DNA from 4 places in the Paenibacillus sp. JCM 18996 genome. Region 2 is predicted to be linked to each of the others. Evidence: riboswitches for the same ligand, from Rfam matches in the RefSeq annotation. Region 2 holds a riboswitch; each other region holds the start of a gene.
The links. A riboswitch is a leader RNA that binds a small molecule or an ion and turns the genes downstream of it on or off. The one in region 2 is predicted to bind cyclic di-GMP.
Positions count from the first base shown of each region.

Region 1: linked by a shared signal. The riboswitch ahead of ACZ5N7_RS05265 (chromate transporter) and the one ahead of ACZ5N7_RS11440 (WxL domain-containing protein) in region 2 are both predicted to bind cyclic di-GMP.
Region 3: linked by a shared signal. The riboswitch ahead of ACZ5N7_RS06425 (GspE/PulE family protein) and the one ahead of ACZ5N7_RS11440 (WxL domain-containing protein) in region 2 are both predicted to bind cyclic di-GMP.
Region 4: linked by a shared signal. The riboswitch ahead of ACZ5N7_RS09115 (hypothetical protein) and the one ahead of ACZ5N7_RS11440 (WxL domain-containing protein) in region 2 are both predicted to bind cyclic di-GMP.

Region 1 is NZ_AP043884.1:1,077,067-1,084,530, forward strand. It holds gene ACZ5N7_RS05255 (ABC transporter substrate-binding protein) at 1-36, opposite strand, end outside; gene ACZ5N7_RS05260 (PAS domain-containing sensor histidine kinase) at 297-1,835, opposite strand; gene ACZ5N7_RS05265 (chromate transporter) at 2,034-3,215, opposite strand; cyclic di-GMP riboswitch class I at 3,451-3,535, opposite strand; gene ACZ5N7_RS05270 (hypothetical protein) at 3,645-3,878, shown strand; gene ACZ5N7_RS05275 (hypothetical protein) at 3,948-4,244, opposite strand; gene ACZ5N7_RS05280 (helix-turn-helix domain-containing protein) at 4,204-4,401, shown strand; gene ACZ5N7_RS05285 (class I SAM-dependent methyltransferase) at 4,416-5,258, opposite strand; gene ACZ5N7_RS05290 (hypothetical protein) at 5,496-5,819, opposite strand; gene ACZ5N7_RS05295 (ArsR/SmtB family transcription factor) at 6,109-6,435, opposite strand; gene ACZ5N7_RS05300 (SRPBCC family protein) at 6,432-6,866, opposite strand; gene ACZ5N7_RS05305 (carbohydrate ABC transporter permease) at 7,035-7,464, opposite strand, start outside.
Region 2 is NZ_AP043884.1:2,330,383-2,337,846, reverse strand. It holds gene ACZ5N7_RS11465 (L,D-transpeptidase family protein) at 2-673, opposite strand; gene ACZ5N7_RS11460 (polysaccharide deacetylase family protein) at 901-1,371, shown strand; gene ACZ5N7_RS11455 (hypothetical protein) at 1,446-1,658, shown strand; gene ACZ5N7_RS11450 (Gfo/Idh/MocA family protein) at 1,763-2,848, shown strand; gene ACZ5N7_RS11445 (DUF916 domain-containing protein) at 3,098-4,156, opposite strand; gene ACZ5N7_RS11440 (WxL domain-containing protein) at 4,233-4,892, opposite strand; cyclic di-GMP riboswitch class II at 4,921-5,006, opposite strand; gene ACZ5N7_RS11435 (hypothetical protein) at 5,161-5,328, shown strand; gene ACZ5N7_RS11430 (phosphodiester glycosidase family protein) at 5,844-7,067, shown strand; gene ACZ5N7_RS11425 (bifunctional aldolase/short-chain dehydrogenase) at 7,459-7,464, shown strand, end outside.
Region 3 is NZ_AP043884.1:1,302,673-1,310,136, reverse strand. It holds gene metH (methionine synthase) at 1-402, shown strand, start outside; gene rnz (ribonuclease Z) at 786-1,727, shown strand; gene ACZ5N7_RS06430 (DNA-3-methyladenine glycosylase family protein) at 1,740-2,639, shown strand; cyclic di-GMP riboswitch class II at 2,732-2,814, shown strand; gene ACZ5N7_RS06425 (GspE/PulE family protein) at 2,861-4,546, shown strand; gene ACZ5N7_RS06420 (type IV pilus twitching motility protein PilT) at 4,564-5,583, shown strand; gene ACZ5N7_RS06415 (type II secretion system F family protein) at 5,607-6,818, shown strand; gene ACZ5N7_RS06410 (competence type IV pilus major pilin ComGC) at 6,874-7,254, shown strand; gene ACZ5N7_RS06405 (prepilin peptidase) at 7,318-7,464, shown strand, end outside.
Region 4 is NZ_AP043884.1:1,830,792-1,838,255, reverse strand. It holds gene ACZ5N7_RS09135 (HesB/IscA family protein) at 1-87, shown strand, start outside; gene ACZ5N7_RS09130 (YuzB family protein) at 116-340, shown strand; gene helD (RNA polymerase recycling motor HelD) at 507-2,768, shown strand; gene ACZ5N7_RS09120 (TylF/MycF/NovP-related O-methyltransferase) at 2,840-3,007, opposite strand; cyclic di-GMP riboswitch class I at 3,208-3,299, shown strand; gene ACZ5N7_RS09115 (hypothetical protein) at 3,383-3,679, shown strand; gene ilvA (threonine ammonia-lyase IlvA) at 3,832-5,079, shown strand; gene ACZ5N7_RS09105 (S-layer homology domain-containing protein) at 5,315-6,418, shown strand; gene ACZ5N7_RS09100 (PKD domain-containing protein) at 7,346-7,464, shown strand, end outside.

The DNA of each region.
Region 1 (7,464 bases), 1.3 Mb from region 2:
CAAACTGGCTAATGAAAGTGAAAAAGCTTTTTTCAAGGTAATCCCCCTCAAATAATTGTGTCGGAACTTAGTAAATCAAATGGATTGATTAAGTTATCAAAAAAAAAATCCTGTTTCTCAATCCACCGTCAAACTTGTTTTCCTATTTCTACTTTAATAGCGAAAGGTTTTCCCAGCGTTAACGCAATATGAATAGATTGTTAATGTTTCTTCGAAAAACTCACATCCTGCTGGCCAGCCATATCACACTAATAATGTGCGCGTTCGGCGGCCCTAACTTCTTTAGATCGATGACGTCACTGCGACTGCCTTTTCTCAAGGCTCGCCGGCAATAAAATCTCTACGATCGTCCCGCTGTTCACTTTACTTTTGATTTTTATCACGCCGTTATGGTTTTCGATAATTTTAAAACAAATCATTAATCCGAGGCCGGTCCCCTTCTCTTTTGTGCTGTAAAAGGGCTCACCCAGCAGCTTGATCCGTTCTACCGGGATTCCACAGCCGTGATCGGCAAACTTTATTATCAGAACATTGGGCTGCCACTGCGCGGATACATTGATTTTCCCTCCGTTCGGCATGGCTTCGATCGCATTTTGCAAGATATTAATGAATACTTGTTTCAATTGGATTTCGTCGCAGCTTATGTATGGCAGTTCCTCCGGCACAGCGTCATCGATTTGCACATTATTCATAATGGCCTGGGCATTCATTAATGCTACCACGTCGGAAACAATCTTCTTTGGCTGCTCCAGTTCGAATTTCATTGCCTTCGGTTTGGCGACAGCCATAAATTCGTTCACTATAAAGTTGATGCGATCCAGCTCGGACAGCATGATTTCAAAAAATCCGCCGTCTTGCAGGTACTTCGTCTTCAATAACTGTGTAAAGCCTTTCAAGGAAGTCAAAGGATTTCTGATTTCATGCGCCACTCCAGCGGCCAATTGGCCGACAATGGACAGCTTATCCGATTTTTTGAGCAATTCTTCCGTTTCTTTCTGCTCGGTGATATCTCTTATGATCATAAACACGCCGACAATTTGCCCGTTTATGTCAATGGGAACGTTCTTGCATATCCATTCCACACGGTCACCATTTTTTTGGATGGTCGTCGATTCGAAAATCTGTGAGGTCCCCTTCTTGGTTGTTTCAAAGTAGTTTAACGCCCTGCAATTTTGTTCCGGCGAAAAAAGGCTTATGTAAGATAACTGCAGCAGTTCGTGTCTGGGATATCCGGTTATAATTTCAGCCGCGGGGTTAGCGCTGATAATGTTCCCTTCCAAATCGAGGCGGCAAATACCGTCGGGGTTATTTTCCACTAAAGATTTATACCGCTGTTCACTTTCGATCAGTGACAATTCCGCCTTCTTCCGCTCGGTGATATCTTTGCATAAGAGTTGAATGGCGTGCCTTCCCTGGTAAGTGATGGGAACAGCCTTTACCTCAACATCAATCACCGTCCCGTCCAATTTGGTGAATTTTTGTTCCACCGGTTCTGTCGCTTTCCTCTCCACAGTCAACTGGCGTACCCTCTTCCTGGCAAGCTCAAGAAATTCCGGCCGGACAAAGCTGAAAACCGATTGGCCTATAAAGTCCCTTGAGCTCACTCCGCCAAGGACCTTGACCCCGGTGGGGTTTATGTAAACTACTCTTTCATCCTGATGAACAATTACAGGCTCCGGTGATAGTTCAACCAGCTCTGAGTAACGCAGCTCGCTTTCCCTTATTTCATTGTTTTTTCTTTCAAGAGTTATTTTTATTTTATGCATCGAGCACTTGAAATTTCTGGAAACCTTGGTTTTGTTAAACACAGTGGTTCTCTTGATACGCTTTTGCATAGTAATTCGCCCTTTATACATTTTTAGACCTAAGTCTTTATATCTAGATTCGATAAAGCAGGCGCAGTTTCCTTCAATTATCAAAAAGAAATTTACTTAAGTAAAACTTTACGTCCGCAACTGCGATCTGGCTCAGCTAAAATGGCAGATTGCAACCAACACGCCGAGATCTGCCGCGCGATAGCGGACAAAGTGGCTTTATCCGCCTGGAATTATACCTAGAGCAGCACCGGCTAGTACGACAAACCACGGCGGCATTTTCCAAAATACCAACAGACAATAGAGAAGCAAAGCGAAAACAAAATCAACCGGAGACAGGATTGCCGAGGTCCATATCGGGTTATAAAGAGCTGCAAGCAGAATACCGACGACGGACGCATTGATACCGGTAAGCGCACCCTGAACCTTCCGGTTATTCCTCAGAGTGTCCCAGAAGGGCAAAACGCCGATAATCAATAAGTACGCGGGGAGAAAGATAGCAGCTGTGTCGATCACGGCTCCTGATATGCCATTTGACATGGCGCCCAAATACGAGGCAAAGGTAAACAGCGGGCCGGGAACGGTTTGCGCCGCAGCGTAACCAGCCAAAAAATCCGTCTCGCTCACCCATCCCCGAGGGACTACTTCCCGTTCAAGTAAAGGCAATATGACGTGGCCGCCGCCAAAGACAAGAGATCCGGCGCGATAAAAAGTGTCGAACATTGAAAACATTCTAGTATGGATGAGTTTGCCTGCCACAGGAAGAACTAACAAAAGCCCAAAAAACAGCATAATACAAACCACAGAAAACAGACGGTTCACACATACAGTACTCCGGGGGGCATTCTGCGTCGCTGCATTGTTGTATAGCAGAAGTCCAATCAGTCCGGCAGCGAGGATGATTATCACTTGGGAATAGGCTGAATGCCATAATAAAGTGCCGCTGCAAGCAAGAACGGCGATCGTCGCCCTGCTTTTATCCGTTATAAGCTTCCGCCCCATCCCCCAAACCGCTTGGGCTACGATAGCGACCGCAACTATTTTTAATCCGTGGATCCACCCCGCTTTAGCGATGTCATAACTTTTCAATATGTAAGCAAAAACAATTAACGCTATGATGGAAGGCAAAGTAAACCCGATCCAGGCGGCAATTCCTCCCAGTATACCTGCGCGGATAGTACCGATCCCAATGCCCACCTGACTACTGGCCGGTCCGGGGAGGAACTGGCATAAAGCGACTAAATCCGCATAGCTTTTCTCGTCCAGCCATTTTCGTTTGCGGATATATTCATTGTGAAAAAAGCCCAAATGAGCAATGGGTCCGCCAAAAGAAGTTAACCCCAACTTTGTTGAAACCGCCAAAACCTCGAATAAAGCTTTCAACCTGCCTTCATGGCTCATATAGTCCCTCCCTGCTAATGCCACTTTATCATACTCCGCCACCCTCTATCAAAGCACTTATGAAAAACAGCCAGGAACAGATCATCCAGACAGTGCTTTATGGTGCTAAGTTAAAATGCCGCATCAGGAGTTTTCTCCCGAGGGGCGGTATGCGTTCAAATAGCCAATGTGTTCAGACATCAGCTCACGTCCTTTACTAATGGGGAAACAAGAATCAAGAAGGAAACCAATAAGTGGCGGTAACTCGGCTGCCATAAAGTAACCCCCTTAGGCCCGCGGCTTTGCTTCCTCCTCTTTCGAAGGGTTTGCCGTTATCGCCCTCGACGATGGCCATCAGCATGGAATGTCCGTTTTCTGGGTCATTTCCTAACAAATTGGGTAATATGACGTTAATACCATCTATTTTATTGGAGAGGGTGAAGGGCAACCATGAGAGAATATACAAAAGAAACACGTTCCTCTTTGCCGGAGTTATGTGAAGCGGAAATCATCGTTTATAAAGCAATCAGCACAGAATCCGATCAAGACGGCAGTATGGATCTTGTTAACCACGTCGCGAACCAGACTCAATTGACAGAACTGCAGGTAAGGGCGGCGCTGCTTCTTTTATGGCAAAAAAAGTTGATCTCCAGCAGCGAGATCATCGACACAGAAATGGGGTAAATTGTGATTGGACTCTCCCTGCACTTAAAAACCCGCCCTGCGGCATATCCGCTAAAGGACGGGTTTCATTCATTTTACCACTCTATGCCGGTCCATCGGTTGCTGCATCTTGTCTGAGAAGCGTCCCCCGTTAAGAATGCGGCGGGCTCGTTCGAGCTCCCGTTCCGTCGGCGTCCGCGTCCCATCAAGAGGATAGGCTTTTCCAAGCAGCTGCCATTTATATACGCCCATCAGCTTGATGTGCTTATCCCGGTTAATTTGCTTCTGTTCCCTGCTCATCCGTCTGAGCAACTCGTACGGTGTCCTTGACGGCCCGGATACTCTGATCGGTCTGAAGATCAATAACACGGAAATGGCCGACATCATCGGAGCCACACGCGAAAGTGTCAACCGCATGTTAAGCGATATGAAAAAGGAAGAAGTTGTTTCCTTCCGGAGCGGGCACATCGTGATTCAAGATATGGACTACCTCCGTAATGTCTGCCATTGTGAGAACTGCCCCAAGGAAATTTGCCGCATGTAGGGAGCAATTGCGCGCTATTCCTTTGGCAGCTTCATTCCGGCCTGTCCGGCCGCATTCGGTCGATAACAGCTCCAGAACTTGATCCAGGGTGGAGCGATATGCGTGAAATGTCCCCAACTGCCTGGCTCTGTGTCAGGCAAATCGCTTTTCACTTCCGAGAAGCTTGTTATTATGAATCCATAATCTATCAGTCCGTTGATCAATCTGCCCATAGTTTGCCGATACTCTCTGGGACCGTTGATCGTTGAGCCTTGTTTTTGTTCGCAGACCCAGTCCTGATCCTTGTAAGTCAGCACGGTGCCGTCCTCATAAGGGATACTCAAAGGATATCCGCTGCCGTTCCAGTCCCTTTCTCCAACACCCCAAATAAAAGGGTTCGCACACATAAAATGGTACATTCCGCCTTCCCGTATGACTCGGGCCGCTTCACGAAACACCTCGCGGCAGTCGGGAACAAAGTTTAATGAGTAAGGATGCCATACAATGTCAAAAGAATCCTGCGCAAAGCAGGAAAGATCTCGCATATCCCCTTGATACGTGTCGATCGTTACTTTATAATGCTGCGCCGTCTCCTTGTCGCGGATCAGCTGTGCCCCTGAAATATCGAGCACCGCAACATGGGCGCCGAGAAGAGCGAAAGCAGCAGACTGCTGGCCTCCCCCGCCCGCCAGACAGAGAACGCGCTTGCCGCTGACATCGCCCAGCATCCCGTCCGGATCCAAATATTGACGGGCCGATTGCTTGTCCAGATTCATCTTTGGTCTAGTAAACAATGCGTTCGCTTTAACGAGCGCCTCCCAGCGTTCTTTGTTATATTGCGCAATTTCATCTTCATTGGGTTTCCCTGCCTGCTTCACCCGGATCCGCCTCCGATTATTGTTACTATTCTCGCTCCCGCTGCTTTCGCTTATCTAAAATGATTTGCACTTCCTTCATCTGCGGTTCTATGCTGTCCAAGCGATTCAAGCAATGGTGCGCGACCATGTCGAGATCATTTATACTCTGGGCTTCATCAGTGTTGTTATAAAGAATATTGTTCATCCAGTGATTCAGATTCCTCAAGTGATGACGGTACCAATAGAATCTTAAAAGGTTCACAGCACAAAGGAAGCAGGCCCTAACGATGTTTTGAACTGGCCGGCCCGATTGGGGATCGGATAGGTCAGATTGGTAAATAACCCTCTGTCAAAAAGTTCGCGCGTCAAACCAAGATAATGTTTAAGCTGCTCAATGTTATTTTTATGAAGATGGTTGTCGAATAATTTCATATAAAAGCTGCCGCCATCAACACAATTCACTTTGTACGAATATCCCTGGTCTCCCATGGGAATCGAATTCAAATGGTCCGCCAGTATCCCATATTCCTGGCTAATTTGCTTTATTATCGCTGAATCTTCCATTTGGTATCTGACCTTCATACTTTGACTCACCACCATTCATTTTCTATTATACGACCCGACGTTGGTTATTGGTATGTATGTAGCAATAAATATCCGGTTCTAATTGTCTCACAATGCCATGTCAGACAAAAGGACCTGCACCCGATTGCAAATCGGCATGCAGGCCTGTCTCTCCGTCCTATCCATTAAGTTTTCTGTCAATGGCTCGGCAATCCGATTTGGACCTCGTCTCCGCTCACACGAATCAGGTATGACTGTGATGCTCTAATTCAGTGAATTCTCATTCACTGTCAGTGCAAACAAAGCTTTAAACATGATCGGACTCAACGAATTGTTTAAGACCCACCAGTCTTTCGTCCCAGTATCCTTCGAAGAAGTGAAGCCATTCTTTGATTTGGCTAAGCGGTTCCGGGTGAAGCTTGTAGCGGGTTTCCCGCCCGACCTTCCGACTGTGGACTAGTCCGGCATCGGAAAGAATATGCAAATGCTTATTTATCGCCGTGCGGCTTATTGGAAAATTATCGGTTATGGCTGCGATCGGCATTTCCTTATTCACCAGCAATTTCAGCATCTTGCGGCGCGTCGGATCTGCAATGGCTTGGTAAACATCATGTTTCGCAGCTGTTGCGTTCATTGGGAGCTGCCTGCAATATAGTGGACAAGCCGTTCGTTCACAATTTTCTCCCATCCGCCATTCATGATACCGCGGATAATCGAATGAGGTTGTCCGAACTCTGTATTTTTAGATGGGTCCCAGCCTGAGTGAATAAGTGTGAACTCCGTTTTGTCCTCTCCAACCGCCGTTAGCAGAAATTCCAGATGCCAGTCCTTTCCCCAATCAAACCCGACACGGTTTGGAGGATCGATGTCTGTTACTTTGCACGGGGAGTCTCCGAATTGACCAGAGTGAAGGACAAAATTATGACCTACGACCGGCTCGAACGAATTATCCATCCACCACGCTGCGATCCCTCTTGATGTCGAAACTGCATTCCACACCTTCTCAATCGGAGCACCCAGTAATACCGTCTTTCGAATTTCCGGCAAAGTTTCTTCTTTTTGCATTATCTTCAGACCTCCAATTTATATATGACACCTTTTGGTAATACGTTTATTATAACACCTTTAAGTGTCAAGTCAAGAAAGTTTTATATCGCATTAATCCTTCAAAGCACTCTTTAACGTAGAAAAGTCCGCTTTTAGCGGACATAATCCTGCATCGCTTTCTCCCATTCACCCCTTTACGGAACCGATAGCAACGCCGCCCATAATTTTTTTGGAGAAAATGGCAAACACAATGATAATCGGCAGAATCGATAGAGCTACTCCCAAGTAAAGCAGTCCATAGTCGGTGCCGTAATAGCCTTGTATGAGGGAGACCACTACAGGAAGCGGGAATTTGTCCTCCGAGAACAGAAGAACGAGCGGCCCCATAAAATTGTTCCAGGACCCAATAAACGAAAAGATGCCCAGAGCGGATAAAGCCGGTAAAAGCATCGGTAAAATAATCCTGTTGAAAATCATAAATTCGCCTCCCCCGTCCATTCTCGCCGACTCCAGAATTTCGTTGGGGATGCTGCTGTCAATAAACTGCTTGAGAAAAAATACAGTGAAAGCGCTTGAAGCGGCCGGCAGAATAATTGCGGCGTAAGTATCCAGCAGG
Region 2 (7,464 bases):
TTTACTCCAAAATTCCTAGCTCCAGGTAATCATGCTTGCTCATAATTCCGTCCACCGGAAGCTTATGGGCTTTTTCAAATGCTTTAAGCGCGAGCTCCGTTCCAAGGTCGAAGTTTCCTCGGCATCTGCCTTTATAGTAGCCGGCGCTCCTGAGCCGGTTTTGAAGCAGCTGCACGTCTGCCCCGCTGTCTCCTCTTGCTAACCGGCGGATCTCCATATGCGGCTCTCCGAGCACATGGCCGAGAATGAAAACCGGGGTCCCCACTTCCACCAGCTCATAGAGCTCTTCCACATGACGGTTCAACATCCGTATGCACCCATGGCTTGCGTCATGGCCGATCGAGTAAGGCCGGTTCGTCCCGTGGATACCATAGGTGCCCCAGGGCACGTTAAGTCCTATCCAGCGGGTGCCGAAGCCGGAGCCCCAATTTTTATATTTGTTGATCACCTTCAGATCCCCAACTGGCGTCGGAGTATCGGGTTTACCCAGAGCGATGGGGTAAATTTTGTATTTGGCTCCATTTTTATATACGGTGAGCTTGTTTTTTAGCGGATCGACCTCAATGGCTATGCTCGGTTTCGGGATGTCCCGTGCTGACGGGTGTGCTTTTGACTCCACAGGCAGGATGAATAGGCACAATATAATTAGCAGGCAAACACTGGTCTTTTTCATGCTTCATGCTGCTCCCAAGAGAAAATTTAGTCTTCGTTTAGTATCCCTCTAGTTCAGGTAATTATCGCTCGTATGCCACATTTTATCCAAGTAGGCTGGGCAGGAACCCTCCTATATGTCAGAACATAGGCTAAAAGGCAGGGAAGTGGAAAACGTTCGCGGGAATGCGGATGGCTTCTTGTTCCGAAATCGGCTTTACTCACGAAAAGCATGCAGGAGTGATAAACATGTATTACCCACCAGCCACGGTCTGCTTGATGAGCCTACGCGCGCCCGTGGAGCCGCATAGCGGGGGACCTCACACCCCGGAGGAACGTCCGCCGCAAGCCGAACATGTAGATTGGTCGTCCATGTATCCGGATGAGGTTATTCTCAGCGGTCCGGAGCGCAAGGAAGCAGCCCTTACGTTCGATGACGGTCCCGATGACGAATGGACACCGAAGGTGCTTGATGTGCTTGCCGGCTTCCATATAAAGGCGACGTTCTTTGTCGTTGGCCGCAGAAGCGAAAGAAATCCCGATGTGCTGCAGCGAATGGTGCGGGAAGGACATGTGATCGGCAACCACAGCTGGGACCATCCCAATCTGGTGAAGCTGACGACGCTGGAAATCCGTTCCCAGATTCAGCGGACTGACGATACGATATTCAAACTCACGGGAAAAAGCCTGCGCTCTTCCGTCCGCCTTATGGTGCACTAAGTGAAACGGTCGTTGCTGAAGCGGAAAGGGCGAAGAAAAAAATAATATTATGGAACGTAGACAGCCTGGATTGGATGCAGCTGACCGCCAAGCAGGTTGCGACCAATATCCTGTCCCATACCCGTCCGGGTTCCATTATTCTAATGCACAGCGCAGGCGGCGTGGGCCAAAGCCTGCAGGATACGGTGGACGCCCTTCCGATCCTCTTACAAAGGCTTCGCAGCAGAGGGTATAAGCTGCGTACAGTGCCGCAGTTGTTGAATATTGCTAAAGACGAAAACACGTAACACAACTGTTCTCGTTTTATGATTTTTATGTAAAGGTATTTTCTCGCGCTTGTGGAATTAATATTCGTCTGACTGATTATCAAACGAAGGAGGCGAATATGGAGATGGAACGTACTATTTTGAATGTCGGGATCATTGGCCTTGGGGAAGTGGCGCAGGTGATTCACCTGCCTGTATTAAGCGCTATGCCGGAGCAATACAGAATCGCGGCCTTATGCGATATTTCGCCGAAGCTTGTCCGGTATATGGGAGAAAAATATGGCATTGCCAATCTCTATACCGAAGCTGCCGAGCTGGTGAAACAAGAGGATCTGGATGCAGTTTTTGTCCTGAACAGCGATGAATATCACGCAGAATGCGCTATCGCGGCGGCCGACTGCAGGAAGCACGTGCTCATAGAAAAGCCAATGTGCCTTACAGAGGCGGAAGCGGATGCCGTCATTGAAGCTCAGCAGAGAAACAACGTGAAAATGATGGTCGGTTATATGAGACGCTTTGCAGCATCGTTCGAGGAAGCGGTGAAGCAGATCGGCGGATTCGACCATATTGCGTATGCGAGAGTGAGAGATATTATCGGGCCCAACAGTTATTTTGTGAGGCCGACGAGTCATGTGGTGTCCTTTAACGACATACCGGAGGCGCTAAAAGAAGACAAAAGGCAGCGCGCGGAGCGAATGGTAAAGGAAGCGACAGGATTGGAAGCGGATTCACCTTACTTTAGCTTCTATCGATTCCTTTGCGGCTTGTCCAGCCACGACCTATCGGCTATGCGGGAAGCGATCGGGATGCCCAAAGGGGTTGTGGGGGCGAAGCTTTCGTCTAATCAAGGGAGCTTGTTTTTCACGGCTATTTTTGATTATGATAAATTTACTGTGACCTTTGAAACCGGTGTGGATGGCCAAGGACGTTTTGATGCGCATGTGGAGGTCTATTCGGGCACTAAATCCGTAAAGGTGCAGTATGACACGCCTTATATCCGCCATCTGCCGACCAAACTGTTCATCAACGAGACTGTGGGCGAAAGGTATACGGAGTCCGTCATTCGGCCGACTTTTACAGATCCTTATTCGCTTGAGCTTCGGTATTTTTATGATGTCATTGTGCAAGACCTTGTGCCGAAGACAGGACCGGAGGACTATAAAAACGATTTGGCCATTTTCAAGATGATTATCGAGGCGTTGAAGAGGTAAGCGATGTCATAGATTCGCCCGATGTGTGACTCTCCAGGTTGCAAGTTGCGGCGCTGCACGGCGCACGTTACGGCACTGTGCCAACTGGTTGCATTTCATACAATGGGGAGACGAGATAAATCGGCAATGAGAGTGCTCCGTTTCCATTGTTCTGTTGTACAAAATACAATCGAGCGGTTCCGCCGAAAAGTCTAATCGCAAGCCGGCTTTGGTCTTGGTTATATAAACTAAAAAAGACGTCTCCGGCTCTTAACCGGACACGTCTTTGCTGCGTTTGTTGCGCGTGCCGAGCCAGTACACAAAGTATAGAATGCCTGCGAGGAATAATGCAACCACGGCGTATACCCACCAAGGAATGGTGAAGGGGATGGGGTTTCGGCCGGTGGCGTCATGGAATTCTTTGAGCTCCTTGACTCCTATGGTAAAGCTGGCATCCTTCGAAATTTGTTGGGAGCCGTAAGCGGCATTCACTTTGGCATGGTAAGTGCCGGGAGCAAGCGTGTTGTCCCAGAAAATCGGATAAGCGATCTCCGTCCGAGGCGCCATATTGAATGGGCCGAACTGGCCGTGCATGACGCTTTTTCCCGAATCTGTCAGGACTTCATAGGTACCTTTATATTCTTTAGCTATTTGGGGGGCATCGTTGCTCATCTTGATGAACAGCTGGGACCCGGACGCGATGGATTGGACGCCGACTTTCCCCAACTCGGGTTTGGCTTCGAAAGATTTGGGCAGGTTCAATTGGACGGCGATAGCGATGACCAGCCGGTTATTCATTATAAAAGTGGCGTTTTTGCTGTCAGGGTTGGCGGTACTGGTCGAGTTGGCCTGGTCCGAGCTGAACAGCAGCCCGCCGAGGTAGGTCCCGGTGTCGGTCTGTGGAACGCTGACGGTAACAGGGACTTTTTTGGTGGAGCGGGGTTCTAAAGCAATACTGGAATCCGTGCTAAAAATACCGCGAATGGCGAAGGAAGGGTCCGTAAAGCGGGTTTTCTCGCTGCCGTTATCCGGTGTATATTGAATGCCGCCGTACTCGGAAGTTAAAGCGTTAGCCGGAGTTACGTTCATGGTCAGCGGGCTCTCGGTTTCATTGGTAACATTAAAATAAATCGTTTGCTTGGCGTCGGGCGAGACGTTTAAGTTAAAATAGCCGGTTACGCCTTGGCTTTGGTTGTCCGGGTATACGGGAGTGACGGTGAAAGGAGTGCCCAGCTTATTATCCTGCGCGTGAACGGCAGAAAGGCTGGTAGGAGCGGCTGCAAGCAGTAGAAAAATAAGGATAGTTCTCAATAATGTACGTTTAATCATGGTTACCTCACTTATGTAAAAGATTGATAAAAAAATTCCCGATGCCATCAGACGGAAGGCACCGGGAGGCAGGAGCTTAAGGTCCTACGGAAAGTGTCCAGGTCAGTGCGGAAGTATATGGCGTTGCTGTTGAAGGATAATTTACGGAGTCCGTGTAAGTTGTTGCCGGGTTTAATGTTAAAGCAAGGGCGTTGCTTGGAAATTTGATCTGGTAGCCGCCCATTCCTTTGTTGGGATCGGCGCTGACAATCTTGACAGAGCTTCCATTATCAATGGCAGCTGTAGCGGGAGCGACCAGATTAGGAAGAGGAGAAGTGGTAATTTTCCCACCAGCGACAGCGGCTGCAATGATTGTGGAAGGAGCAGTTAAACTTAAAGATCCGAGCGGCAAAGTGCGTGCTGTTGTTCCGGGTTTAAAGCCGCTGGCAGGAGTGTCTTCGGTGAATTGTTTGGCTTCAACGGAGATTTTCCATCCCGCCCCGGTACCGGTCGCATCATAAGCAATAATTGGGTCAAGATCGGCTTTAATCGTTTGCTCGTCCCCTGACAGCGTCGTGTTGAAGTTAATATCACTAGGCACGGAGTAAAAGGCGAGCAGTCCGGGTGTTAATCCCGCTTGTCCCTTGTTGGTGCCGGTTGGACTGAGCAGAGGGGTTGGAGCTGCGGTTGCGAGAGAACTCCCCATCAACGATACCAGTGCGGCTGCGATTCCCAATTTCCTGAGCTTGCTTTTCATTTGTTAATCCACCTTTCAAAATAATTGATAGAAAGATGGTCGGTTGCACCACTGGCTCCATCAAATTCTAGTGCCCAGAATAGCGAATTTGACTTCTACGCTCCCATATACGTCTCGACAATTATTATAAGATACAATTTGTATCATCACAATATGCGTGAAGGGTTTTTTTGTAACGATTTTGTAATGGCGCACTGCTAATATGGTTAAAAAAGCTGACAAGCATTGCGGAGCGACCAATAACATTTCTTACAAGGAGGGCCTTAGCATGGAGGATGGCAAATCAGTGATCTCCTTAGATATCCGGATGATCCTGCGTGAGCTTGGGTTGGATGGCTCATCCCAACGGATTGGGGATATTTTAACCCGTAAGCCTAATGCGGAGCGGATAAAAAATGAGGCTGTAGAAAAAAAGTCACTACCTGAACAAGAATAGAGAGGACTGCAAATGCATTTACGGTGATAACGGATTTCTTCCGTTATTCTCAGATTTCCCGCTCCCCGCTTGACAATAACGCAATTCAATTCCTCTATTTTGGGCAAACAGACTATTTACCCATCCAAGCCAGCGTTTTTGGCCATAAATAACTGCCGCTCAACCTTACCGAGGAACAGGAAGCCAACAGCCGCTGCGACCCCCTACCTCTTTCTTCCCACTGTCAGTGGTCCCCTAACCTTTTATTCCCATACTAGCGGCTGGAACCGCCTGCCTTGTTCTTCCCCCACTCCATAGCTTAAATTTGGGGAGCCTTAGGGTTTCCTTTTTTATTGGACGGATCTTGCTCAGAGTTTTTTAAGCTGGATGTTTAGACAACGATCAAAACGGTTTATTTTCTTGTAGAAGCAAAAGTTCCAACAATAAGCAACAATTACCGACAGGTTTTAATATTATTTTAATACAAAAAATATTTATTCATGTTAAAATACATCTTTGGAGGGGAGGACATACAAGTGGAAACGACCTTAGCTCCTTCAAGCCGGAAAATCCGCCCGCGGAAACGCCGGTTGAGAAGGTTTTTTACAGTTATGATGATTTTGTTTACTGCAGGATTAGGCTTTCTATACTTTACCGGACCAGGGTCGGATATCCGTATGTTTCTGGCGGAAACGGTGATCACCACCCAGCACAGGCAGTGGGCCTGGCTTCTGGTGGGTACGGCCAAGCGTGATGAAATGATTCAAACTCTGCTAACCGATAACGATACAAAAGCAAAGGATCCGCTGAACACCAGCCTGATCAAGCTTGGCAAGCGCCACGCCGGGGAATTGGTAAAAGTGGAGGATATCTCCGGGAAGATGTGGCAGGGGAAGATGATGACTGTTTTCGATCCCAAAAGCATCCGTGTAGTGGTTCCAGCTAAACAGGGCGAGGGCGAGAAGATTACCGATATGGTGAAGCGGACAGGCGCAGTGGCGGGATTGAATGCCGGAGGCTTCGATGATCCTCAAGGCCTGGGCAACGGGTTCGCACCGATCGGGATTGTGATGTCGAAGGCTAACGTGCTTTACAGCGATCTGGAGGGCAGCACTCCTCAACATATAGTAGGTTTTGCCGAGGATGGTACTTTAATTATTGGTAAATATACCCTTGATGAGCTGAGAAAGCTGAAAGTAAGCGAGGCAGTTTCGTTCTATCCCCGCGTGATTGTAAACGGGAAACCATTGATCACGAGCGGTGACGGGGGATGGGGAAGAGCGCCGCGCACGGCAGTCGGACAAAAAGCGGACGGTACGGTTATCTTTATTGTAATCGATGGACGTCAGACAAGCAGTGTAGGGGCAACGCTCAAGGAAGTGCAGGACCTATTCCTGGAGCAGGGAGTGATCAATGCTGGATTCCTGGACGGGGGCGCTTCCTCCGAGCTGGTTGTGAACGATGAGCTGGTCACCCATCCTTCCAGTAAATACGGGGAACGCAGGCTGCCATCGGCATTTCTTGTGTTCGACCATCCGGAGAAAGTGGCTGTAACCAGCCCTTGGAAGGGCTTGTCTTACATCGATCCGGGCGGTCCTGAATCGCATCCTGAGTATCAGGCAGAGCTGCGCAAAAAGGAGGAGGCCCAGGCGAAGGCCGACACGAAGAGCTCTAAATCGGGTTCGCATTCCAATAATTCGGGCTCTTCCAATTCCGGTTCGTCTTCGGTATCCAGCAACTACGGTACCGCCCACAAATAAAGGTTATGGCAGCTGGGACGGATAGTCGAGGATCGACTTCCTAAAGGGTACCCGAAGCAGTCTGCATGGGAGACACTGAAGTGGAAAAGCACGTTCTGAGCGAATTTGCTGGCGTGTGAAAGATGATGGAAAGTGAGCGGATTTATTCCTTTATAATGAATGGCCAGGCCCTTGCTTTTAACCAGCAAGGGCCTTCTGCTGCGTTACTGGTAAATCCACCACACGATCGCTTATTGCTTCTTCAAACGATTGATTTCCAGGTGAACGATTTACGGACACTGATTTTCAAGCTTCGGACGAAAAAACAATACCCATATAAAAACAGATGTGATATAGTGAAAACAAACATAAACAAAAGGCGAAAACAAAAACAAACAAAGGTGGAAACGCGATGGCG
Region 3 (7,464 bases), 1.0 Mb from region 2:
TTCGTTGTCACGGCAGGCCATTCCATCCGCGAGCGTGCCGAGGCGTGGAGGGACAAGGGCGATTACTTGAGGTCCCACGTCCTGCAGGCCACCGCCTTGGAAACGGCCGAGGCCTTTGCCGAGCGTATCCATGAGATGATGCGCGATGTGTGGGGGTTCCCGGATCCTGCGGATATGACGATGAAGGAACGCTTCGGGGCCAAATACCGCGGCCAGCGTTTTTCGTTCGGCTATCCGGCATGCCCTAACCTGGACGACCAATTCCAGCTGTTCGGGCTGCTGAGGCCGCAGGATATCGGCGTGGAGCTGACCGAGGGCAGCATGATGGAACCGGAAGCTTCGGTGTCGGCCATTGTGTTCTCCCATCCGGAGGCGCGCTATTTCAACGTCGAGAAGGTATAGTTCCCGCCCGCGCTCATGAAAAAAACGCAGATGTTATCATTTCAGTTGTTTTAGAAACCGGAAAGCGGAGATGTTTTTCATCAGCAATTTTCGTGAAAGTTCCAGCGGAGGGCTGGCATAACGGTCGGAAGAGTGGAACGTCCGCCTTTGAAATTGAGTTCCCGCCATTGAATCTAATCAAGGAACTCAATTTCAACAGCGGCTGGAGGCCGTTATGCTTAGCTCGGAGCGATGTGGTTTCACGATTCTGTGCAATGAAGCCATCTGCGCTTTTTTCGCCGTTTGACATGTTATTCCAAATCCATTAGGATGAGAACATGCTTTCGTCTGAACGAATAAGGCATGATTCCGATCATGATTTGGATATAAAGGAGCAATCGGTTATGGAACTGTATTTTCTGGGAACCGGAGCGGGAATGCCGACCCGCAAACGCAACGTCACCTCCATAGCGCTGGATTTGTCCGCCGAACGGGGAAGCCTGTGGCTGTTTGACTGCGGGGAAGGCACCCAGCACCAAATTTTGGGTTCGCCCCTCAAATTAAGCAAACTGGAAAAGATATTTATTTCCCATCTCCATGGAGACCATATTTTCGGACTGCCCGGGCTGCTTTCCAGCCGGTCTTACCAGGGAGGGGACACCCCTTTGACCTTGTATGGTCCGCAGGGGATCCGCAGCTTTATTGATACGGCGATGTCCGTCTCCGAGTCTCACTTAAGCTACACGGTGAATGTAATTGAATATGAGTCGGAGGGTACACTTTTTGCGGACAAGGATATCCGGGTGGAAATTGCCAGGCTCGAGCACCGTGTGGAGAGCTGGGGATTCCGCATTACGGAAAGCGGCGAACCCGGAGCTCTGCAGCATGAGAAGCTGCGCGAGCTGGGAATTCGTCCCGGCCCGATCTATGGCAAGCTTAAGCAGGGAGAGCCCGTACAGCTGGCTGACGGCAGAACTCTGCTCGGAAACGACTATGTAGGTCCGGAAATACCCGGCAGGATCATTGCGATTCTGGGGGACACGAACAAATGTGAAGGCGCTCTCCGGCTGGCGAGGAATGCCGATGTGCTGGTGCATGAAGCGACTTTCGCGCAGGATCTGCAGGAGATGGCGGTGAAATACGGCCATTCCACTTCAATTGACGCCGCAAGCACAGCCGAAGCAGCGGAGGTGGGAGCATTGATTATGACGCATCTCAGTTCCCGTTATCAGGAGGAAGGTACCGCGCTGCTGCTTCAAGAAGCGGAAGCGATCCATAAGCCCGCTTTTATCGCTGAGGATTTTTGGAGGTACACGATTCCCCGCAAAAAATCCGAGGAACGATAAGGAGTGTGGAGTATGGCTCATTTTACGTTAATGCCGAGGCGGCCTTATGATTTCCAGCGAATGCTGGACAGATTATCCGGAGTCAACCATGAAATGTACCGTTATGAGCCCTGCTGCCTGAAGAGGACAATCAGAGTCGGCGGTAAGGTCTGTTGGGTGTCCGTGAAGTCTACGGGTACGGTGGACCGGCCCGAACTTGAGGTCGAGGTGAGAAGCCGGGAAGCGGCCCCTGATGCTGACGCGGTAAAAAGGCATCTGTCGGCTATGCTTTCGATCGATGTGGATTTGGGCGAGTTTCACAAGCATATGGAGGGCATCCCGGGGATGGAGCGGCTCGCCAAAAAGTTCAACGGACTGCATATTATCAGGGAGTCGGATTTATTCGAATGTATGACCAAGACGATCGTCGGACAGCAGTTGAACCTGGCTTTTGCGGCGACATTAAACAAGAGACTGATCGAGCTGCTGTCTCCTCCTTTTGAGACGGAAGGGCAGCTTTATCCCGTGTTTCCCTCCGCCGAACAGGTGGCGCTCTGCTCCTACGAACAACTAAGAGAGCTGCAGTTCAGCCAGCGAAAAGCGGAATACACCATTGACTTTGCCAGGGAAGTGGTGAGCGGGAAAATAGATCTGCCTGCTATGGAGAGCATGGAAGACGGGGAAATTATGGAGCTGCTCATCAAGCAAAGAGGAATCGGCAGATGGACGGCGGAATGCTTTCTGTTGTTCGGATTGGGAAGAACTGACCTGCTCCCTGCCGCGGATATCGGACTGCGCAACGCTCTCAGGCGCTGGTACGGACTGGAAGACCAGCCGTCGGAAGCGCAAGTGCGGGAGATGGGAAGAAAATGGAGTCCATGGAGCTCGTACGTTACCTTTTATCTGTGGGAATCTTTGAATTTGAAGACATAAAAAATTCACCATAAATTAATAGAAATTGGAAATGGTTTACATTGACCTCTTGTTAGTCCAATGATTAAATGAGATTAGCATATGTTTCCTGCAATACGTTGGAGCTGTGAATGGCTATCCGTAATATGGGCGCTTGGGTAGCCGGGAGCAAGTAGCGCAACCGGCCATTCGTTTATTTGAAATGGTCATTTTTGTATTTCTGTGATATAAGAGGGATGAAGATGGCTCCGCGCAAACGAATAGGAGATTTATTAGTCGAATCCGGACTAATTTCGGAAGATCAATTGGGAAACGCGTTAAAAGAACAGCGGGAGCTCAAGATGAAACTGGGTGACGTTCTCCTCACCCGCAATTACATAACCGAACAGCAGCTTATCGAAGTATTGGAATTTCAGTTGGGCATTCCCCATGTTCAACTGTACAGGCAGAAAATCGACAACAAAGTCATTTCCATTATTCCCCAGCGGTTGGCAGAGCAGCATCAAGTACTCCCGCTCAAGACAGAGGGAAACAAATTGATCTTGGCTATGGCGGATCCTCTGGATTATTTTGCCATAGATGAATTGAGGATGGCTACCGGTCTTCGCATCGAACCGGCTATTGCTTCCAAGGACGAGCTGACCCGGGCAATCAAACGGTACTACGGACTGCAGGAAACGGTGGATCAGATTATGCAGAATCTGCAGCCGGGCCCGATGGATGAGTCCAATGCCGCGCCAAACGATGAAGACTCGCCTGTAGTGAAGACGGTAAATCAGATCATTATCCAGGCGATCGGACTGGGGGCAAGCGACATCCACATCGATCCTCAGGAAGACAGCCTGCGCATCCGGTACCGGGTAGACGGAATGATGAGGACGGAGCGGACGCTGCCGCCCCATATGCAGAGCGTTATCGTCGCCCGCATCAAAATTATGGCGAACTTGAATGTGGCTGAACGGAGGGTCCCGCAGGACGGACGCGTGGAAATGGATATCGAGTTCCGCAAGGTAGACATCCGGATCGCGACGCTCCCTACTATCCACGGGGAAAAAGTGGTGATGAGGATACTCGATCTGGGCAGCACTTTGACGGAAATCGAGAAGCTGGGGTTATCCGAGCCTAATCTTCAGCGGTTTCTGAAAGGCATCCATTCCCCTCATGGCGTTGTTTTGATAACCGGGCCTACAGGCAGCGGAAAGACAACGACACTGTATTCTGCGCTTTCCCGGTTAAATAAAGACGAGGTTAACATAATCACTGTAGAGGACCCGGTAGAGTACCAGCTGCAGGGAATCAATCAGGTACAGGTGAACCCGGTCACCGGATTGACATTTGCAAAAGGGCTGCGGGCGATATTGAGGCAGGATCCCAATATTGTCATGATCGGTGAAATCCGCGATTCGGAGACTGCGGAGATCGGCATAAGGGCTGCCATGACAGGCCATCTGGTGCTCAGCACGCTGCATACGAACAGCGCTGTCGGCTCCATCACGCGTCTCATTGATATGGGAATAGAGCCGTATCTCGTTTCCTCCGCAGTATCGTGCATTGTTGCTCAGCGGTTGGTCCGCAAGGTTTGCCCGGCCTGCGCAGCAGACTATAGTCCAAGCGAGCAGGAGGCCCGGCTTTTGGCATCCTCAGGTTTGGCTGTGGACCGCCTGAAAAAAGGGACAGGCTGCGGTGAGTGCGGAAGAAGCGGATACAGGGGCAGAGCGGCGATTCATGAGGTTCTGCTCGTGGACGATAAGATCCGTTCGATGATTCTTGATAGAGAACCTGACAGTGATTTCAGGGCTTACGCTTTGTCGAACGGGATGATACCGATGGTGCAGGACGGACTGGCTAAAGCAGCGGCGGGGATTACTACGATTGCGGAAGTATTCAGGGTCGCCATATCCGAAGAGAAAGAGAGTGAGCGGCATTGATTTCCGCATTAGACTGGATGAAGAAAGCTTTTGACCAGAAAGCGTCTGACATACACATCACCGCCGGATCTCCCGTAATGTTCCGAATCCATGGCAAGCTGACGCCGGCCGGAGAGGTGCCGATGTCGTCCGAGGATATGCTGGAGCTGGCCAGGCAGTTAACGACTGCCGAGCAGTATGACAGGTTTATGCAAAAAGGGGACCTTGACTTCTGCTACGCCATACCTGGGCATTCAAGATTTCGGGTAAGTGCGTTTCGGCAAAAAGGGTCCGTATCGCTCACCATTCGGCTGATTCCTGCGCAAATTCCTTCCATGAAGGCGCTGGGGCTCCCGCAGATGGCTGAAGAGTTTGCCAGAAAACCTCAAGGGCTTGTATTGGTCACAGGACCTACAGGCAGCGGTAAATCAACGACTTTGGCCGCCATATTGGACTATATCAATAGAACAAGAAGCGCACACATCATCACCTTGGAAGATCCTATAGAGTTTGTCCATTCCCATATGTTCTCAATCGTGAACCAGAGGGAAGTCGGAGAGGATACCGAGTCGTTCGCAACCGGCCTGCGCGGGGCGCTAAGGCAGGATCCGGATGTGATCCTTGTCGGAGAGATGAGGGATCTTGAAACGATCTCGATTGCGATCACTGCAGCGGAGACCGGACATCTGGTATTCGGGAGCCTGCACACCGCAGACGCCCCCCAGACCATCGACCGGATCATCGATGTGTTCCCGCCGGCCTCCAAGCAGCAGACACGCGTTCAATTGGCTTCGGTCCTGCTGGGTATCATGGCTCAAAGGCTGCTGCCCTCGGCAGACGGCGAAGGAAGAACGGCCGCGATTGAAGTGCTGGTGAATACGCCTGCGGTAGCGAATTTGATTCGCTCTGAGAAAGTGCATCAAATCCGTTCCGCCATGCAGACGGGAAGGGCCCAAGGGATGCAGACTATGGAAGGCGCTCTTCGTGAACTGCTGCAGACGGGCTCTATCACCATTGAGTCGGCGAAGGAGGCGATGTTCGGCTACGGGGAGCTGTAGACAGTGATCGGAGATGACATAGCATGCCTAAGTTTAAATATCACGCGGTAGATGACGCTGGGAACCATTTCAGAGGAACGATGGAATCCCAAACTTTTCATGGGGCTGCGGATGAGTTGAAAGCCAAAGGCTACTGGATCTTGAACCTGGTCGACTTAAGCCAGAGTGTTCTTTACAAAGAACTAACGTTAGGCGGACCGAAAGTGAAAAGCGGCCATTTTACCGTTTTCTGCCGCCAGCTTGCCACTCTGTACAAGTCCGGGATTTCCCTTGTGGAAGCGGTAAGGGTGCTCGGGGAGCAGGCGGAAAGCAAGGTGATGAAGAAGGTTCTTCTCGAAATTTCCGGAGAGATGCAGAAAGGCAGCCAATTCTCTGCGGCAGCTGTCAAATACCCGACCGTGTTTTCGGATATTTTCGTTCATTCGGTCCGGGCGGGGGAAACCAGCGGCAACTTGGATGAAATGCTCAGCCGGATCGCTGTCTATTATGAAAAAGAGTTTTACACAAAGCAAAAAGTGACCTCCGCCATGGTGTATCCGTTCATTATGAGCATTGTTACAGTCATCGTCGTCATTATTTTAATGAATTTTGTCGTACCCAGATTAGTAGGCAACTTCGCAGCGATGGGGCTGGAGCTGCCTCTGCCGACCCGATTTGTAATTGCGCTCAGCCAATGGATGAGATTGTACTGGTATCTGGTGTTAGCGGGTTTACTTCTACCGCCGATTCTTTTAAAAACCGTCACTAACAACCCTCAGGGCAGATATGCGCTGGATTATATCAAGCTTCGAATCCCGGTCTTCGGCAAGCTCTGGCACAAACAAGCGCTGTCCCGGTTCAGCCGCACATTCTCTTCCTTGTTCGCTTCAGCCATCCCTATGCTGCAGACGATGTCCATCCTGTCAACCGTAGTAGGCAACGAAGTGATTGCCAAGCTGATCAGGGAATCCCGGGAAGGTTTGCGAAGCGGCAGCTCCATAGCGGATCCGTTCAAGGGAACCTGGCTGTTCCCGCCGATGATGTTGCAAATGCTTGTCGTAGGAGAGCGGACCGGCGCTCTGGATGCGATGCTGGAAAAGGTGGCGGACTTCTACGAGGCAGAGGTCGACGCCTTGGCCGATCGGCTGAAAAGCCTGCTGGAACCGATCATGATCGTCATTCTGTCCGTCGTCGTCGGAACGATCGTTCTGGCTGTCATGCTTCCATCCTTTAAGCTGATGGAGAATCTTCACTAAAGTTTTAACATCATTAAAACATAAATGTTCTTAGAGATTGAGAGGAGAAAATCAAATGGTTAAAAAGTTTACGCGCGCAAAATTTCGTTTCATCCGCAATCAAAAAGGGATGACGCTGATCGAACTTTTGGCGGTAGTAGTAATTTTGGGGATTTTGGCTGCTGTAGCCGGGGTGGCTGTTGTCAAGGGATTTGATTCGGCTAAAGCGAATGCCGATAACGCCAGCACTGTTGTGATAAGAGACGCTGCCCAAAGATATATCATTGATAAAAATTCGAGTGATGTTACAGTGACGAAATTGGTTAGCGAAGGTTATTTAAATCAGATTCCAACTCCTGCTTCAGATTCCACCAAGAAATTTAAAGTTGCCGCATCAAAAAATGATACTTCTGGTGCCTGGACCATTTCAGTTACAACAGATGCAACCGGAAACTAGAAACCAACCGAAAGGTAACTCCTGCCGAGTTACCTTTCTTCCGATTTTATCAGGGGAGTCAATATGGATATTCTGACCATCTACATTCTGACCGTTGCGGCACTATTCGGATTACTCATTGGCAGCTTCCTGAACGTGGTGGCGATTCGGCTGCCGAAGGGCGAGTCTTTTGTCTATCCGCCTTCTCACTGCATGCACTGCGGGCATGGA
Region 4 (7,464 bases), 500 kb from region 2:
GACGGGATCCGCATTGATTATTTTTATGTGCCGGAGGAAGGGTTTGCCATTACAAATCCATCCCACGGCAATCATGGGGACCACTAAAGGCTCTACAGGAAGGTGAAGTTATACCATGGCGAATGACATAAGAATTTGCAACAAATGCAAGCATATGAGTGTCAAGACGGCACTGCCCAAAATCAACAAAATCGCTCCGGAAGCGGAAGTGAAGGTAGGCTGCAAATCCTACTGCGGACCCTGCTCGCGGTTTGCTTTTATCTACATCAACGGCCGGTATGTCACCGGCGCAACCGAGGACGAAGCGATCGAAAAAGCAAAAAAGTATGTAAAACCGTAATCGGACGTGCAGGCGTCCTTTTTTATCGTTCAAGAAAGAAGGATAACCCGGGCGGATTATCCTTCTTTCTAATTCCATTATAGCATACAAATCCACATTTTTACAGACTGTTTCTTCGCGGGCTTTTCTGGTTATAATGCATCTATCTTTATGGGAGGTGCGGAGGATGAATTCATTGGAATGGCAAGCGGAAACACAGCGTCTGGATGAAGTCAAAGGGGTGATCCGGCGCCAGATCGACAGTATGCAGGACACCGTAGAGCACCGCAAATCGGAAATGCGTGAGCTCCGCGAGGAGTTCTGGGACGACACGACTCTGAATACAGCGAACAAAGACGACCTGATGGAAATGAAAGCGAGCATAACGCAGCAGTCGAGGCTCATCCAGGAACAGGAGCGCAGCTACTCCAGAGCCGAATTGGCTATCAGGGCACTGCGGAGGCTGCTGCCTTCCCCTTACTTCGGACGGGTGGATTTTACGGAAAAGGGCGCAAGCGAACCATATACCATTTACATTGGTGTGGCTACGATAACGGATGAAACGTCAAACGAACCCGTCGTTTTGGACTGGAGGGCCCCGATTTCCCAGCTGTTCTACGATCACACTCACGGACCCGCGGAGTATGAAACGCCGGTAGGAAAGCAGGAAGTGGACATACGCTTGAAGCGGCAGTATATCATTCGAGACGGGCGGCTCGAGAATATGCTCGACACGGGCGTCCACGTCGTGGATGAAATGCTCCAGACGATGCTGACGCAGAGCGCCGATGACCGGATGAAGTCGATCGTCACTACGATACAGAGCGAGCAAAACCAGGTGATCCGTGAGACGCGATATCCCCTTGTCATCGTGCAGGGTGCTGCGGGAAGCGGTAAAACCTCCGTTGCCCTGCAGAGGGCGGCCTATCTGCTGTACAAATACCGGAATACGCTGGCAGCCGAGCAGATGATCCTGTTTTCGCCGAATTCCCTGTTTAACGACTATGTATCGAATGTCCTCCCGGAGCTTGGCGAGAACAATATGCGGCAGACAACGCTTCCCGATGTGGTGGCGCATTCCTTGCATGCATGGAAGAAGGAGACGGAGGACTCCTACGGGCAGCTGGAAGCCCTGCTCACTGCGGAAGACGGACCGGATTATGAGGCAAGGCTGGCGGGAATCGAGTGGAAATCGTCGCACGATTTTGTCCGGCTCATTCAAACTTATGTGAAGATGCTGCAGGAACAAGGCATGATGTTTACAAGCTTCCGGATTGAAGATAGAGATATACTTTCGGGGCACAGGATCGGGAACTATTTTTACAGTAAAAATACCCACCTCCCGGTCAGCAGACGCCTGGAAAAACTGAAAGAGCGAGTCGAGGGCGAGCTGGAGGTGCTGCAAAAGGAAGAGGAGCGCGCCCTATACCAAGAGCTGGTCAGGGTTCCCCAATATATCGGGACGGACGTGGAGCTCAGGCAACAGAGCCGGAAGACGATGAACAAAGTTTTCACCGATTTCAGAGCCAGCGTAGAGCGCCTCGAATTTATCGACGTGGAATCGATGTACAGACGGATTTTCTCGGATATGGAGCTGCTGGATAAGCTTCTGCGCGAAAGCGGTGTGAACAAGCCCGAACAATGGAATGCGATCGCTTCGCAAACGTTGGAAAAGATGGAGCATGGAATTATCGCCTACGAGGACGGCGCGGCTGCGCTTTATTTTATGGAGCTGCTGGAGGGAAACCGGCTTTACTCCGGGATCCGCCACGTCATTGTGGACGAAGCCCAGGACTATTCTCCTATCCACTATGCGCTGCTGCATGCGATGTTCCCTCACAGCCATATGACCTTATTGGGAGACCTGAACCAGGGCATCTTCCCTTATTCAAGCGGCCGGAACTACGAGTATGTACGCGAGCGTTACGGAAGCGACAGGACCCGGATGTTTGTGCTGCATAAGAGCTACAGATCCACGAAAGAAATTGTGGAGCTGTCAAAACGCATTGTACCGGAAGGAGAAAATGTGAAGGCCTACAGCCGCAGCGGCGAGCAGCCGGTTATAGATAAGGCCACTTCCCAAGAGGAATTGACCCGGCTGGTCTCTTCGGACATACAACGTCTTCAGGAGCAGGGCGCAAGATCCATTGCGGTGCTATGCAAAACGGCAAAAGAAAGTCTGGCCGCCTATGAGCTGCTGCAGCCGCTTGCGCCTTTGAAGCTGATCACGAAAGATACCCGCACCTTTGTGTCCGGAGTGCTCCTGATGCCCGCGTACTTCGCGAAAGGCTTGGAATTCGACGCTGTCATCATTTTTAATGCCGATGAGGAGATATACGGAAGAGAGAACGAGCGCAAATTGTTTTATACCGCTTGTACAAGAGCGCTGCATCACCTGCATGTATACCATACGGGCCGGCTGACCCCTTTTCTGAGCGGCAATCAGTAATTTTTATAGTAATAAGCGCAGGTTGAAGCGGAGGGATTATCCTTTTCTGGACAATTCATAAAACCGCCCTGTTAGGGCTGTTGATAATAAGGGTTGGAAAGCACAGTGCTTCTCAACCCTTTTATATCACTTTTCTCCAAATAAACACCCATTGCACCCAATACGAATTGCATACATTGATGCAAATTATCCATGCGAAATCTTCCAATCATACTATGTGCAAATGCAGGCCAATCCAGACCTTATGTGTGCCAGTTACTTCAATAAGAAAATCAACATAAAAGTTTAACATTCTCGTTATTTTGGTACATTTCGGCGTGCAGTAGGCCTTTGGCATTAGTCCGCTCAGTAGGAAATAGGTTGCAAGTATGTTGCATTTAGACCATGAATCCTTTATTCTATTTATTAGGAATTACATATTATAACAAGATTCGATAGAAATCGATATTGGCATACATGACGAAAGTCAGCGACGCAATGCTACAGGAGCTTACGCGTATCTGTGGATCCGCATGCCAGCCAGTTGCCGAAGAAACAAGGGATGCTAGTTATAGCAGAATCCCTCCTTCTTGATGGGGAGGTTTTTCATATTTTTGCAGGGAAGGAGGCTCCTCATGCCGTCGATGTATCAGGAAGTGAGAAATGAAGGGTTTTATCTGAAGAACGGGGAAGATGCGATTAAGGTTTCGTATTCATCCAAAGGACCGCTGCTGACCGTAAATGACGAAAGCTACCCGCTGAGCGGCGATAATTGGGACGTTGAGTTCTACGCCGGCAAAGTGTCCCATGTTTTCGTTCTCTATTGGGAAGGTCAAGTGAAGCTGTCTGTACGTTACCCTGCCAATCTCGATCTTCTGATGAACTTGTACCACTATCTTCAGTGGAGTCGCGTAAATAAACAGCTGGCCTAGCCGGATATCATAGAATTGATTGATACTAAAGGATCTCATTTGGAGGTCTTTTTTTGTTAAAATGATACTACTTTACATACGCGGGACAAAAGAGCTATGATTAGTCTAATTTTGATGGATTAGAGCTTGTCTCGCCTGGGGAGGTAACGTTTTTGGGAAAGGTTACGATAGAAAACATCTTGGCTGCGTACCATACGGTAAAAGAAGCCGCCGTGCAGACACCGCTGCAAAGAAATGCCATTTTATCGGACAGATATCAATGCAACGTTTATTTGAAGAGGGAAGACCTGCAGGTGGTCAGATCCTTCAAGATCCGCGGAGCCTATTACCTGATGAAAAGCCTGTCCGATGAGCAGCTGGCCCGCGGAGTGGTATGCGCCAGTGCGGGAAATCACGCCCAGGGGGTTGCTTTTTCCTGCAAAGCATTGGGGGTCACGGGCAATATCTTCATGCCGTCCACGACGCCAAGGCAGAAAATTACACAGGTGAAGCTGTTCGGGGGCCCTTTTGTGGAGGTGATTTTGACGGGGGATACGTTCGATGACGCTTTGAGTGAAGCGTTGAAATATTGTGAGGACCACTCCAAAGTGTTCATACATCCTTTCGACGACGCCAAAGTGATTGCGGGACAAGGGACGGTTGCGGTAGAAATTCTGAATGAGATCAAAGTTCCCGTGGATTATTTGTTCACCTCGATAGGTGGGGGAGGCCTCGCTTCCGGGGTAGGTACCTATATCAAAGCGGTCAGTCCTCATACCAGCATGATCGGAGTGGAGCCGCAGGGGGCGCCGTCCATGAAGCAGTCTTCGGAACGGCAAGAGATCGTCGTGCTGGACAATATGGATAAATTCGTGGACGGGGCCGCTGTGCGCCGGGTCGGCGAGATCACATTTGACATATGCAATCAGGTGATCGACGAATACGTGCTTGTTCCGGAAGGAAAAGTGTGTACGTCCATACTGGAGCTCTATAACGAGAACGCTATCGTTGCGGAGCCCGCGGGCGCCCTGCCGATTGCAGCGCTGGATGCTTACTCGGAGCGGATCATCGGGAAGAACGTGGTCTGTATCGTAAGCGGCGGCAACAACGATATTGAAAGAATGCAGGAGATTAAGGAAAGATCATTGATTTATGAGGGGATGAAGCATTATTTTACGATCAACTTCCCTCAACGGGCCGGAGCTTTACGGGAATTTCTGGATGAGGTTCTCGGACCGACGGACGATATTGCGAGGTTCGAATATACCAAAAAGAACAGCCGCGAGAATGGTCCCGCACTTGTAGGCATTGAGCTCAAGCATAAAGATGACTATGAGCCGCTGATTGATAGAATGGTCAAGAAAGGCGTGCAATTCGCCGAGATCAACAAAGACCCTTATTTGTTCCATTTGTTGATTTGACGGGTGTGGAATTATAAATTGTCCAAAAGAATCTCCCAAAAGTAGAATCTCCTATTGCCAGAAACGAGGTATAGTGGTAATATAAACAGGAAAGTGACGAGCGGAGGAACCGCCTGTGATTGCGTGTATACGTGATCCGGGCGGTTTTTTGTTTTTCTCACAATATTTGTCCTCATTGCCGAAACAAGTAATGCTAGAATTTTCAATTCACAATCAATAGAACGGAGTGACAGTTATGTTTAACGGCAGACTTGCAGTAACTTTATTGCTGTCTTCGATTGTCGTATCGGGCTGCAGCCAGACCGGCTTTACGCCAACGGCGGCAGCGGAGACCAGGAAGGCCGTACAGTTTAAGGATATTGGCGGCCATTGGGCAAAGGACACTATTAGTCTGGCGGTGAGCAAAGGCTATGTTGACGGGTACGTTGACGGAAGTTTTTTGCCGGATATGAAGGTAACGAGAGCGGAGTTTATTAAATTAACGATGTCAGGCTTAGGAAAATATGTTGTCCCTGATAATGGGCTCGAATGGTATAGACCCTATGTGGCGGCAGCGGTCAACGGAGGGATTCTGACAGAGGGAGAGTTTTCGGGCAGCCAGATGAATGAGCCGATCACCCGCCAGGAAATGGCCCGGATCGTCGTCCGCGCAGCAGCTCCGAGTGTAAAGCCGGCGACGGACGAGGAATTTATGTATGAAGCGACGAAAGCGGGGCTGATTCAAGGTTTGAGCGGTGGGGAGCTTGGCAGGGAAGAAGCGACTACTCGGGCGCAATCGGTCACTGTGATTGAACGGATTCTTACAGTGAAGTCGGGCGGCAAGCTGCCGGTGGACAAAGCGGCAGTCAGCTATGCAGAAGTGGACTGGCGCGGGACAAACCTGTTCACGATGTGGAATTCGAAGCCGGTGCAGTTTCCTTTGGAAATTACTCTTGGAAGTGGCATTAAACTAACGATCTATCAGATGATTGTCGTGGATATGACTGATCCGAGTGGGGCTTATTATGAGGGGTTTAGGCAGATGAATGTAGAGGGACGTAGAGGGCCTCTCAATAACGAGTATGTCATAGGTTATAAAATCAGCGTCAAGAACGAAACAGTAAAGCAGCATGAGACAACTGCACTGCCGTTTTTAATGAATATGGTGGATTACAATTGGACTTATTCTAACCAAGATATCAACGGGTTCTGGCTAGATCAAGTCGCGAACAAAGATGGTTGGCTATTCTTTAACCAAAAGAAAGACATTGTTGACGAGAGAATTAAAAAAGTGGGGTTTGTCAGAAATATATTTTTAAACAAGGCCATAGGTGGGTCCGTACCTTTAAACAAAGAATAATCCGCTGCTGCTGAAAGTCCCTGATTAAAATTGGGGACTTTATGGAGTCATCTGATTAGGGGAGTGAAGGCTGTGAATAGTAGAAAGAGAATAATAACCAGTGGAATATCCATATTGCTTGTCATTACTATTGTGATCGGATCTTTTTTATTACCTGCCGATTCCGCGCAAGCTCAAAGGCTATATATTGATTTTACAAATTGTTCGTTGTCCGGCAGTACATTGCAAGATTTCTATTCGCCAAATAAAAGTTTGCCGATGAATCTCAACTTGGCCGGAGGGGGCCCCATTCTAGGTTATAAAGTATATGACAAAAATGGGTTATTGCTCACCAATCAAGGCACTCTAAATGGCAATACATTAGCGATCACGGTAAATGGAACAGCTCAAAAGTTATACGGAAAAAATTCTACCAATCCGGGTCATCATATTTATCGTCTTCCTAACGGAAAGCGTTGGGAACATAAGGGACAAAAAACTCCTGCCATTCAATTTAACCCTCCGTCAGACACCTTCAAAGGGGGAACTATTACCCAATATCCAGGCATTATCCCCTTGGATGGATATGATCGGGATACCAGTAAAGTATTACCACAATACCCGACGGACTTAAGATATGCGTATAATTACGATAATTCTAATATGCCCGTACAAGATCAGGCTCCCAATAATGATTTTGTGGGGGCAGCTGTAACCAGAGCTTATGAAGCGCCACCGGCAACAGAGTTTTACCCACCTCTTGCTGGCTCAGAACCTGGTAAAGAGGTACCTGATAAAAATGGACCAATGCAGACATTGGATAAATTAGACCTCTCTAGCATTACCATACATTACGCAGAAGCAACAGCTGACACCCCACATATTCAGCCTTTCTTTTGGGGACCATCACCTACTAAAAGTGGTTTTGGCGATATTAAAGTTCGTTTGATGCTAACCGAAAACCTTACCGATCCAAAGGATTATTATCAAACACCAGACCTCACGGATCCCACCGGCATCGGTGAAGATCGCAACTATTTTATGACCGTGGACACTTTCTGGAGCGG